Thermococcus sibiricus MM 739: one gene and its partners. The main gene of each other region encodes a partner of the protein of the gene in region 2 in a complex. Links are inferred from orthologs where the notes say so. Each region holds a gene or a part of one and is shown on either strand. Other genes may lie near its edges.

Region 1 (3,227 bases), 170 kb from region 2 along the record:
CCATCGTTTGTTATTACTATATCCCCAAGGCTGTCAACGAGCATTTTGTCCATGCCCTTTGGACCAAGAGTAGTCCTTACAGTCTCTGCAATAATTCTTGCAGCCAAAATGTTGAGTCTTTGGGCATCCTTTCCAACATATCTCTGAGTTCCTTCAGGTAGAATCAAAATTGGTTGTCCGGCAAGTTGGGCCATTTCCATCCACCTCCCATATTTTTGTTTTTTGATGGGAGGATTACTTTTAGTTACAATATGTTTGCATTGCAATTATGCATTCCTTTGTGCTATTTATAAATTTTTCGCTCAAGGTTTTTAAGCTTTTTAGCAAAGCAAAAACCGGTGGAAACTATGGAAGAGTTTGAAAGAGCATTAAAAAGCAGAGATTGTCAAAAAATTCTTGAAATACTTGATGATTATCTTGAAAAAATAGAAAATGAGGATGAACTTAGGGCGTTCTTAGAAAAAGTAGAAACATTAATCTTAAAGTGTGAAGGTTCTGATGCTTATGAACTAGCACATGAAATTACTCATATATATGCTCATCTAGGTGAATTAGATAAAGGAATTGAGATTTACAAGAAACTTGTTGAGAAATACAAGGAAGAAAGAGAAAAATATTTAGACGCTCTATACCACCTTGCAGATGCTTATGAACACTTTGGAATGCCAAATAAAGCCATAGACGTCTATGAAAAATTATTGGAACTTGAAAAAAAGATTGGAAATAAACGAGAGGAAGCATTAACTCTTGCCCATATAGCCATAAACTATGATGAACTTGAAGAGGTTGATAGAGCAATAGAACTCATGAACGAAGCAAGTAAAATGTTCAAAGAACTTGGTGATGAAAGGAATTATCTAGTAAGCATTCTTGACTTGGCCCACTTCCATTATGAAGTAGGGGATTATAACAGGGCTGAAGAGCTCATCCTGGAGGTATTAAAGAGCCCCAGAGATGCAGAAATTGAAGTAAATGCTAGAATTGTAGATGCGGAGATAAAAGCAGCACAGGAAAACTTTAAAAAAGCATTCTCTGCTCTTAGATTCAGTCTTTTAAAAGCTCTAGAAACTGAAGATCTTTTTACTCTTGCATTTGAAGCACTTTATGAATTCATAACAGGACTCTTCGAAGAGAAACTGTACAAAGAAATATATGAAAATATTGAAAGTCTAGCTGAACCTTTTGAAGATACAAACCCCGAGTATACGAAGTTCTTCATAGCCATTGGTGAGCTGGCAAAATTAAAAGAAGGACAAGAAAACAGGTATGAAGAAGTATATACCTCAATTGAAGTGAACGAATTCAAAGAACTTCTTGATGAGCTCAAAAAAATTGGAACTACTGTTCTAAAAATTGGGTTTTAATTTCTCAATTTTTATATAAGCTCAAAAAAGGATAAAAAATATTTAACTTAACGGACAGGGAGTCTCCACCCAAAAGGGAGGAGTAGCTCACCTGATTCAGAATCTTGAAATGGTTTCAACTTCTGCACTTTCTACATTCTCGACTTCTCTGAAAGCATCGGTCACTTCATCAAATGAATACCCTTCAGCATCCTTTCCAAGCACATAGACTTTAAGTGCAACAAGTCCAAAGGCTATTGGCTCCCTATCAATTTTTGAAAGCCCGTATTTGCCTCCAAACTTCTCTTCAAGAGTCTTTTTGAGAGCTCCTTCGAGTTCATCGAGGTTTATCTCCGGGTCTGTAGGCATGACCTTAATAACTCCAACTAAATTGAAATCGCTCATTTTCTTCACCTCAAGGCCCTTCCCATCCACATTTGGGGCATTTGTATGTGACTCCCAATACGCGGCAGCTTTCACATCTCCATATTACTTCTTCCCCACAGTTCGGACATATAAAATGGGTAGCGTGTTCTCTCGGTGTTATTTCCTTTCCACATGATGTGCATACAGGTATACTCTCTGTCATTTCAAACCACCTCCTTTAGAAATGAGGTTTTTTATTATCGTGATTCTTAACGGTGTAAAGGAAGTGCATTTATAAAACTTTCGAGGGTCAGACCATGCGAGTCTCCTCATATTTCAGACGAAATCTCCCTCATCATCCCTACAAAGAATAAAGAAAAGAGCTTATAAATCTTCCTCAAACAACAAAAGTTCCGCAAATTTTTGTTTATAGGCTAAAACTTCCTCTATTTGTTTTTCATCTACTATGTCAGATAGGCTGATCTGCTTATAGAGTGCTTCAAGCTCTTTTAGTACTCTTTCCACCTGCATCCTTGCATCTCCGTAACTTCCGTTAGATTTCGGTATCCTGCTCAAAAGTTTGCCACTCAGAAACGGCAACACTTCAAACGGTCTGCCCATATAGGCCCAATATATTCCTTCTCTTAAAATTTCACCTAAAATTTCGATTTCAGAATAGTTTATTTTCTTTCCTTTATTAATTGGTTTCCCACTCCCTCCTCATGGATATCACCATTTTCAACCCTACCCCCAACTAAATTAGGTTTTCGCTTTATTTTTTGTCAAAAATCCAAAAATTTCATTACAGTAGAAAATCAATCCGACAATATGTCACAGTTTTATCAGATCTTTGTCAAGTTAAACTCCAAAAACCTGAGATTTAAATATTTAAACAGGGCCCAAACGCTTTTTTCTGATTTCTACAGTTTTTTAAAACCTATTATATCAATTATACCTAATCATACCCCCAGTATTAACTCCCACAAGGTTATTTACATCACAAAATCATTTTAAAGTGCACCAAGACCAAAAATTTCTCTTAGGTCTTATTTTGAGCCATTATGAGTGAGCCTAGTTTTACAGAAACGTAACTCTTAAATAGGTCTTTTGATGTATATTCTTATGCCATTATACACTAAGGCATGCAATATTGAAGAAAAAATGTAAGGAGGCCGAAGTGAATGAAGAAAACATTTGGAATGTTTGTTGCAATTTTGTTGTTGTTTAGTTTAATAGCAGCTCCAGTAGCTAAACCAGTTGCTGCAGCAGATAATGATAAAGTCCTAAAGACTGTTATATACTCCTCAACTGGCGCCCTCTTCATGGGCGTCTGGAACCCAAGCGCTAACGGTTACAGTGACACTTATTCAAGGAGAATTGCCGACTTAGTTTTTGACAGTGGTTTCCCCTATAGTACTGAGGGAGTTCCTGCCCCCTACCACTGTCACGTAGTTGAATACAAGAAGGACGTAACCGTGCCAAATGATGCAGTCATATTCAACTCAACAACCGATACTT
Region 2 (3,126 bases):
TTGGCCACAAGATAAGAGAAGCAATAATTGCGGAAAATGCAGCAAAACTCATAGGATTTGTGGGATTTGCTTTTATGACTACTGGTTCTATTCCGTATAGAAACATTCCTAAAAAAGCTAAAAATGTGCCTTCAGTCTCTCTGTTCATCCCATCCACCCAAGAGAATCAAGTTTCTCTTGTATAACTCGAGAATAAATGTTACAAGACGCTCATATAACGGTTCTGCCTCTTCACCAAATCTCTCCTTCACTTTCTTTCCAATTTGCTCTATTGTTCTTGTACCATCACAAAGGTCCCATACAAAAGTTCCCAGCTCATCCAGTTCAAGTCGCCTATACTCACCATGGAGTTTTCTCGCAAGGAAGTCCAATTTGGATTTCATTGGGATTAGAAGGTAATGTTTACCATTAATTTCTCTCAGCTCAATTTCATCATTTCTTTTTGGGATAAGTGTGAGATATTCATCCATTGTGCCCCCACCAAGGGAAATGAGAAGAAGAGACTTATAAGAGTGTTGGCGCCGGGGCAGGGATTTGAACCCTGGCGGGCTTAACGCCCACGGACTCTCCAGGCCCGCGCCTTCCCAGGCTAGGCTACCCCGGCGCTAAAAATAATGAGAATCATGAGACAAGCTCAATCTCAATAGTCACATCTTCAGGAACACGAATCCTCATAATTTGTCTCATAGCCCTCTCATCAGCCTCAATGTCAATAAGCCTTTTATGAACTCTTAGTTCAAATTTATCAAAAGTTGCACTTCCCTCTCCATCTGGGCTTTTTCTTGTAGTAATCCTTATTCTCTTTGTGGGCAATGGTATGGGGCCACTCATTCTAACCCCAGTTCTCTCTGCAATTTGCTTGATTTGATCTGTAACATCATTAAGAGCACTTATGTCCGTGCTCGCCAGTTTAATTCTTGCCTTTTGCATTTTTGTCACCTCTATAAGATCTAATGACAAAATCAATAATTTTAAAGGAAAAGACTAGAGAAGGGCTTCACTCGCCCTTCTGGATGGATATGACCATACCAGCTGCGACTGTTTGACCCATGTCTCTGATAGCGAATCTACCGAGCTGTGGTAGTTCTTTAACTGGCTCGATGACCATTGGCTTGGTTGGTCTGAGGACAACGATAGCTGAGTCACCGGTCTTGATGAATTGTGGGTTCTCCTCAACGACGTTACCTGTTCTTGGGTCGAGTTTGGCTAAGAGTTGCTCGAACCTAACTGCAACCTGGGTTGTGTGAGCGTGGAGGACTGGTGTGTAACCGATTGTAATAGCTGTTGGGTGGTTAAGCACGATAATTTGGGCCTTGAATGTGTCCCTTGGTCTGACAACTGTTGGTGGGTTGGTTGTGTGACCAGCAACGTCACCTCTCTTTATGTCGTTCTTACCGACACCTCTGACGTTGAAACCAATGTTGTCACCTGGAAGGGCCTCGGGCATTGACTCGTGGTGCATTTCAATGCTCTTAACTTCACCTTGTATTGGCTTGTGGAAGATTGTTGATGCAGGCTCAAAGATAATTACATCGCCGACCTTAAGTACTCCTGTTTCAACTCTACCAACTGGGACTGTACCAACACCCTTAATTGAGTAAACGTCTTGGATTGGGATTCTAAGTGGCTTGTCAGTTGGCTTCTCTGGCTCTGGTATCTGGTCAAGGGCCTCTATGAGTGTTGGGCCGTTGTACCAGGGCATCTTGTCGCTCTTCTTAACTACGTTGTCGCCTTCCCAAGCACTGATTGGGATGACTGGGAAGTTCTTGTAACCGAGCATTTGTAAGAGCTTTGTAACCTGGGTTGCGACTTCCTTGAATCTCTTCTCGTCGTACTTGACTGCGTCCATCTTGTTTACACCGACTATAATGTGGTTAATACCAAGGGTTCTTGCAAGGAAAGCGTGCTCCTTGGTCTGTGGCATGACACCATCTGTAGCTGCAACTATAAGAACGGCAGCGTCAGCTTGGCTTGCACCAGTAATCATGTTTTTAACGAAGTCTCTGTGTCCTGGAGCGTCGATGATGGTGATGTACCTATGAGGAGTCTCAAACTTTGTATGGGCAACGTCAATGGTAATACCTCTTTCTCTCTCTTCCTTGAGTCTGTCCATAACCCAAGCGAACTTGAATGACTTACCTTTTTCACCCATTTCCTCGAACTTCTTAATGATTTGCTCAGGAATGTTGGCTGTATCAAAGAGCAATCTACCGATTGTTGTACTCTTTCCGTGGTCTACGTGTCCGATAAACACTATATTAACGTGTGGCTTCTCCTTTGCCATCTTAACACACCTCCAAAGTTATACCTAACTCTATTCACCTAAGTGGGTTTTTAAAGCTTTCTCTAAACCTCGGCTCTCTCAAGCGGGAAACCCGCATCTGTTTGAGAGAGCCTCATGAGTTCATGTTTGGATAAAACCTAGGGTTTAAAAAATTAACTAAAATTATACGGCTCGCTGTTAGAATAAGCTAACGAATAATATCAGAAACTTTATCCTAACAGTATTTGATGGGAACTAGGGTTCATTTACATAAGCTCTCAATACCCAAAAGTTACTTTAATATTTCCACCAAAAACGCAATCTTATCATTGAAAAACGTATGAATGTTATGAGTCAAAAGTAACTTTAATAAGCTTATGGAGCATGTTTTAAGATTGGATGGATCTAATATTATGACTTCGTTCTCTAAGCATATCTCCTTTTTTTCTAAAAATACTCCACATACAGCATGTGAAGCCTCAAAAACACTTTCTCCTTTGTGAAGAAGCAAAAATACATATACTTCCCGTTCTGAGAATCCCAGTCCCCTCAATATAGAAGCCTCAAGAATAGAAATTTGAAGACAATTCCCGCATCTTTGGCCTATGGTATTTAGAGGATGCAACTCATTATTATCTTTAATTGTTATAGTTGGGATGTAGCATATTTCTTTCAGTAGGTCTCTATGTAGCTTTTGAAGTCCTTTTTTATCATTCAACTTAATATTAGCAACCAGACGATTTGCAATATCGGGTATAATATACTTTGAAATCGCCAATGGAGGAACTTTGTAAAGTATTATTCTTTGACCATTATTGCAAAGAATAACCCTACAAACGTCATCATGGAAGCCGCTAATATAG
Region 3 (3,149 bases), 1.0 Mb from region 2 along the record:
CATTTCATTGATGCACTTATATCGACATTGACATGGCTCTACTCAACTTCATACTCAATGTTCCGCAGAAACATTGTAATTTCGAAGTTATAAAATTTACTGAGTAGAGTTCCCAAGCTTACTCATTATGAGAGAATGGTGGGGCCGCCGAGATTTGAACTCGGGTCACGGGCTCCCAAAGCCCGCAGGATAGGCCAAGCTACCCCACGGCCCCACTGCAACCACTGGAGCCCCGGGCGGGATTTGAACCCGCGGCCTGCGGATTACAAGTCCGCCGCCCCACCAGGCTAGGCTACCGGGGCACCGAATGAAGAAAGGCCTAAGTTAGTATATAAACTTTTCGCTAAAACACATACCGTAAGCTTTATAAATCCGCTTATACTCCCTATGATTGGGTTCGTGCCGCCGTAGCTTAGTTGGTAGAGCGCCGGACTGTTAATCCGGTGGTCGCCCGTTCAAGTCGGGCCGGCGGCGCCAGTCTTTGTGGGCCCGTAGCTCAGCCTGGTCAGAGCGCGCGGCTCATAACCGCGTGGTCGGGGGTTCAAAGCCCCCCGGGCCCACCACTTCTTTACTCAAAAAGAAATACATTCTTTTTAGTTATGCTCAATAATCACATTCTCCTGAAAACATGTAATTGCTTGTAAGTTTAATTTCCAAGAATTGTCAATAATATCCTATTAAGATGACTTTTATGTACATCACTGGGCCCTAAAGAGATTATTCTACTTATGTATACCTAAATGGCGGGCCCGCCGGGATTCGAACCCGGGACCTTCGGCTCCGAAGGCCGACGCCCAATCCCCTAGGCCACGGGCCCTCAAAAAAGTTATAACACGGTGCCTACATAAAAGTTGCGGTGATAAAATGATACTACCAGATCATAAAATTAGGAAGGAAATACTTATTGAACCTTTCAATGAAAAGTCTCTTCAGCCAGCAGGTTATGATCTAAGGGTTGGAAAGGAAGCTATGGTAAATGGGAAGTTCATAAATGTCGAGGAGGAAGGGAAATTGGTTATCCCTCCCAAAGGCCATGCATTGATACTAACCCTAGAAAGGGTGAAACTCCCTGATGATGTCATGGGCGACATGAGGCTAAGGAGCACATTTGCAAGAGAAGGCCTTTTAGGGAGTTTTGCTTGGGTTGATCCAGGATGGGATGGAAATCTCACTTTGGCATTTTTTAATAGTTCTGAAGAGGAAGTAATTCTCCATTATGAAGAACGATTCGTGCAAATAGCATTCCATCGCCTTGAGGAACCCTCGAAAAACCCTTATCGTGGTATTTACCAAGGCAGTCAACACTTAAAGCTTTCAAAAAGAAAAATAAGATAATTTTTATTCTCTTCAGTTTTCATAGGTGGATTAATACTACTAACATGCTACAAAAACTTCAAAAATGATTTTACGTAGAAATATAAGTGAAAGGAGAAAATAGAAGGGAGTTCAGCCGAAGAGTGCACCAAGTCCAGCGAGAGCCTCTTCTTCCTTCTCCTCTTCCTCTTCTTCCTCCTCTGCTGGAGCTTCTTCTGCTGGAGCCTCAGCTGCAGGAGCTGCAGCTGGAGTTGCTGCAACTGCAACGGGCATTGCAGCTTTTTCAATAACTTCCTCAATATTAACTCCTTCAAGGGCTGCAACGAGAGCCTTCACTCTTGCTTCATCAACTTCCACACCAGCAGCCTGAAGGACACTCTTTATACCTTCTTCAGTTATCTCCTTACCAGCGGCGTGTAACAATAAAGCAGCATATACATACTCCATCTTTTACACCTCCAAGTTATCTTTATTTTCCATTATTAGATACACATTAACCAAATAAGGCTCCCAATCCAGCGAGAGCCTCTTCTTCCTCTTTCTCCTCTTCTTCCTCTTCTTCAACCTTCTCCTCAGCCTCTTCAGCTGGCTGAGGCTGAGCCGCTATAACTTGTGCTTGTTGGTTTAAAAGCTCTTTGGTTTTCTCATCAAGCAACTCCTCTGGTAATTCTTGAGCTATAAGCAATGCAATTCTGAAGGCTTTGCCAAGTATGTCTCCAGCACTCTCCTTAGTAATGTAGCCCGCTTCTACTGCAACATTCTTTGCGCCAAGGAATGCCTTTTGAATAATTGCCTCAATTGTTTGTTTTGTTGGATATGCTACGTTAACGGAGAGGTTGAATGCATGCATATAAGCCTGTTGAAGCATGCTGATGTATTGTTCCTCATCGATTGCAAGTACTTCTGGTGTATAAACGATTCCATGCTCGTATGCAGCAAGTAGCTTAAGTCCCACTTCAAGAGGTTCAATCCCAAGCTGGTTAAGTATATTAGCCAGCTGGGGAGTTATAATCTCGCCTGCCTTTAATACAACTGTATCTTTTTGTATTGATACCTTACCTTTCTCAATTCTTGCAGGAATTCCTAACGCTTGCATCTCACCAACAAGAGGTCCGGGGGATAATGGTGTTGGTCCTGCTGGAACTACAACATCTCTTGGGGCTGGGGCTCCTGCTTTTGCCGGGGCAGGTTTTTTGCTCTCTTCAAGGAACTTATAAAGTTTAAATGGGTTTATCTTAGTAACGAGTATGCCTGTTCCACCTTGAATGTGCTCGATAAGCTTTTCAAGATTTGAGTCGTTAAGTTCTTGTGCTGCTTTTTTGAGAGCGAGCTCAATGAGAGTATTCCTTGAAACTCTAAGAACCGCCTTATCTCTAAGGCTCTCTCTCATTTTGGATAAAGGATATGCTGGAACATCTGCTACGTCAACTAGGGCTATTACTGGATAATCTTGAAGAAGCTTGGTAAGTTCTTCTACTTCCTTTTTCTTCCACTCAGCAACATGAGCCATTCATATCACCCCTCTATTTTTACAGCTGGACCCATTGTTGTTTTGATGTATGCTGACTTGATTTGGTTTTCTCCCCTCTCAAGCTTCCCTATTATTGCGTTTAACACTGTTTCAACGTTCTCAGCGATTTTTTCATCTTCCATGGATTCTGTTCCAACCGGAGCATGCACTGCTGGAGTGTTCTTAAGCTGTATTCTAACTGTCTTTTTAAGTCTCTCAACAAAGGAGGTAAGATCCGTTATTGTTGGTGGAACTACAACAGGCATCTTATTCCTTGGACCTAAGTACCTACCTAAGTACCTACCAATCTTTGGCATCAATGGGG

The links.
Region 1: the proteins of tuf (region 2) and TSIB_RS08520 are in contact, whole or in part, in a crystal structure (PDB 7CSL), measured with the Pyrococcus horikoshii proteins. The link is inferred for Thermococcus sibiricus MM 739 from one-to-one orthologs. Residues at the interface, in WP_010885563.1 of Pyrococcus horikoshii: Val16, Lys20, Ser21, Lys62, Arg65, Glu66, Arg67, Gly68, Val73, Ala74, His75, Ile88, Asp89, Ala90, Pro91, Gly92, His93, Asp95, Phe96, Lys98, Asn99, Gly103, Ala104, Asp227, Val228, Tyr229, Ile231, Val234, Val237, Val239; in WP_010884146.1 of Pyrococcus horikoshii: Phe4, Leu6, Val7, Val9, Arg11, Met13, Pro14, Thr15, Asp16, Pro17, Leu38, Ala39, Lys40, Glu44, Pro45, Ile46, Ala47, Phe48, Gly49, Leu50, Tyr56, Leu58, Arg60, Asp61, Glu62, Glu63, Tyr65, Ser66, Phe67, Asp68.
Region 3: the proteins of tuf (region 2) and rpl12p are in contact, whole or in part, in a crystal structure (PDB 3WY9), measured with the Pyrococcus horikoshii proteins. The link is inferred for Thermococcus sibiricus MM 739 from one-to-one orthologs. Residues at the interface, in WP_010885563.1 of Pyrococcus horikoshii: Lys125, Glu126, Phe129, Arg132, Thr133, Lys165, Leu166, Thr169, Lys324, Gln326, Leu359, Ala360, Ile369, Glu372, Ile384, Ile422, Ser423, Gln425; in WP_010886059.1 of Pyrococcus horikoshii: Glu96, Glu97, Leu100, Leu103, Ser104, Ala105, Leu106, Phe107, Gly108.

The regions. Positions count from the first base shown.
Region 1 is NC_012883.1:1,569,880-1,573,106, forward strand. What follows is about bases 105-3,000. They hold TSIB_RS08520 (elongation factor 1-beta), read right to left. Parts: upstream 1,749-3,000; coding sequence 1,461-1,748; downstream 105-1,460. Other genes in these bases: thsB (thermosome subunit beta), read right to left, coding at 105-194; TSIB_RS08515 (tetratricopeptide repeat protein), read left to right, coding at 348-1,364; TSIB_RS10230 (zinc finger domain-containing protein), read right to left, coding at 1,759-1,932; TSIB_RS08525 (hypothetical protein), read right to left, coding at 2,094-2,330; TSIB_RS10625 (hypothetical protein), read right to left, coding at 2,845-3,000. In the rest of the region: more of thsB, read right to left, coding at 1-104; more of TSIB_RS10625, read right to left, coding at 3,001-3,033; more of TSIB_RS08530, read left to right, coding at 3,001-3,227. UniProt on the Methanocaldococcus jannaschii protein: Promotes the exchange of GDP for GTP in EF-1-alpha/GDP, thus allowing the regeneration of EF-1-alpha/GTP that could then be used to form the ternary complex EF-1-alpha/GTP/AAtRNA.
Region 2 is NC_012883.1:1,401,938-1,405,063, forward strand. The notes cover bases 142-2,936. They hold tuf (translation elongation factor EF-1 subunit alpha), read right to left. Parts: upstream 2,285-2,936; coding sequence 998-2,284; downstream 142-997. Other genes in these bases: TSIB_RS07580 (DMT family transporter), read right to left, coding at 142-148; TSIB_RS07585 (PqqD family protein), read right to left, coding at 142-470; rpsJ (30S ribosomal protein S10), read right to left, coding at 622-930; TSIB_RS07605 (hypothetical protein), read right to left, coding at 2,556-2,936. Outside these bases: more of TSIB_RS07580, read right to left, coding at 1-141; more of TSIB_RS07585, read right to left, coding at 132-141; more of TSIB_RS07605, read right to left, coding at 2,937-3,126; TSIB_RS07610 (MFS transporter), read right to left, coding at 3,062-3,126. UniProt on the Methanocaldococcus jannaschii protein: GTP hydrolase that promotes the GTP-dependent binding of aminoacyl-tRNA to the A-site of ribosomes during protein biosynthesis.
Region 3 is NC_012883.1:368,136-371,284, reverse strand. The notes cover bases 105-2,922. They hold rpl12p (50S ribosomal protein P1), read right to left. Parts: upstream 1,762-2,922; coding sequence 1,447-1,761; downstream 105-1,446. Other genes in these bases: TSIB_RS01875 (50S ribosomal protein L1), read right to left, coding at 2,830-2,922; TSIB_RS01880 (50S ribosomal protein L10), read right to left, coding at 1,808-2,824; dcd (dCTP deaminase), read left to right, coding at 865-1,335. In the rest of the region: more of TSIB_RS01875, read right to left, coding at 2,923-3,149. UniProt on the Methanocaldococcus jannaschii protein: Forms part of the ribosomal stalk, playing a central role in the interaction of the ribosome with GTP-bound translation factors.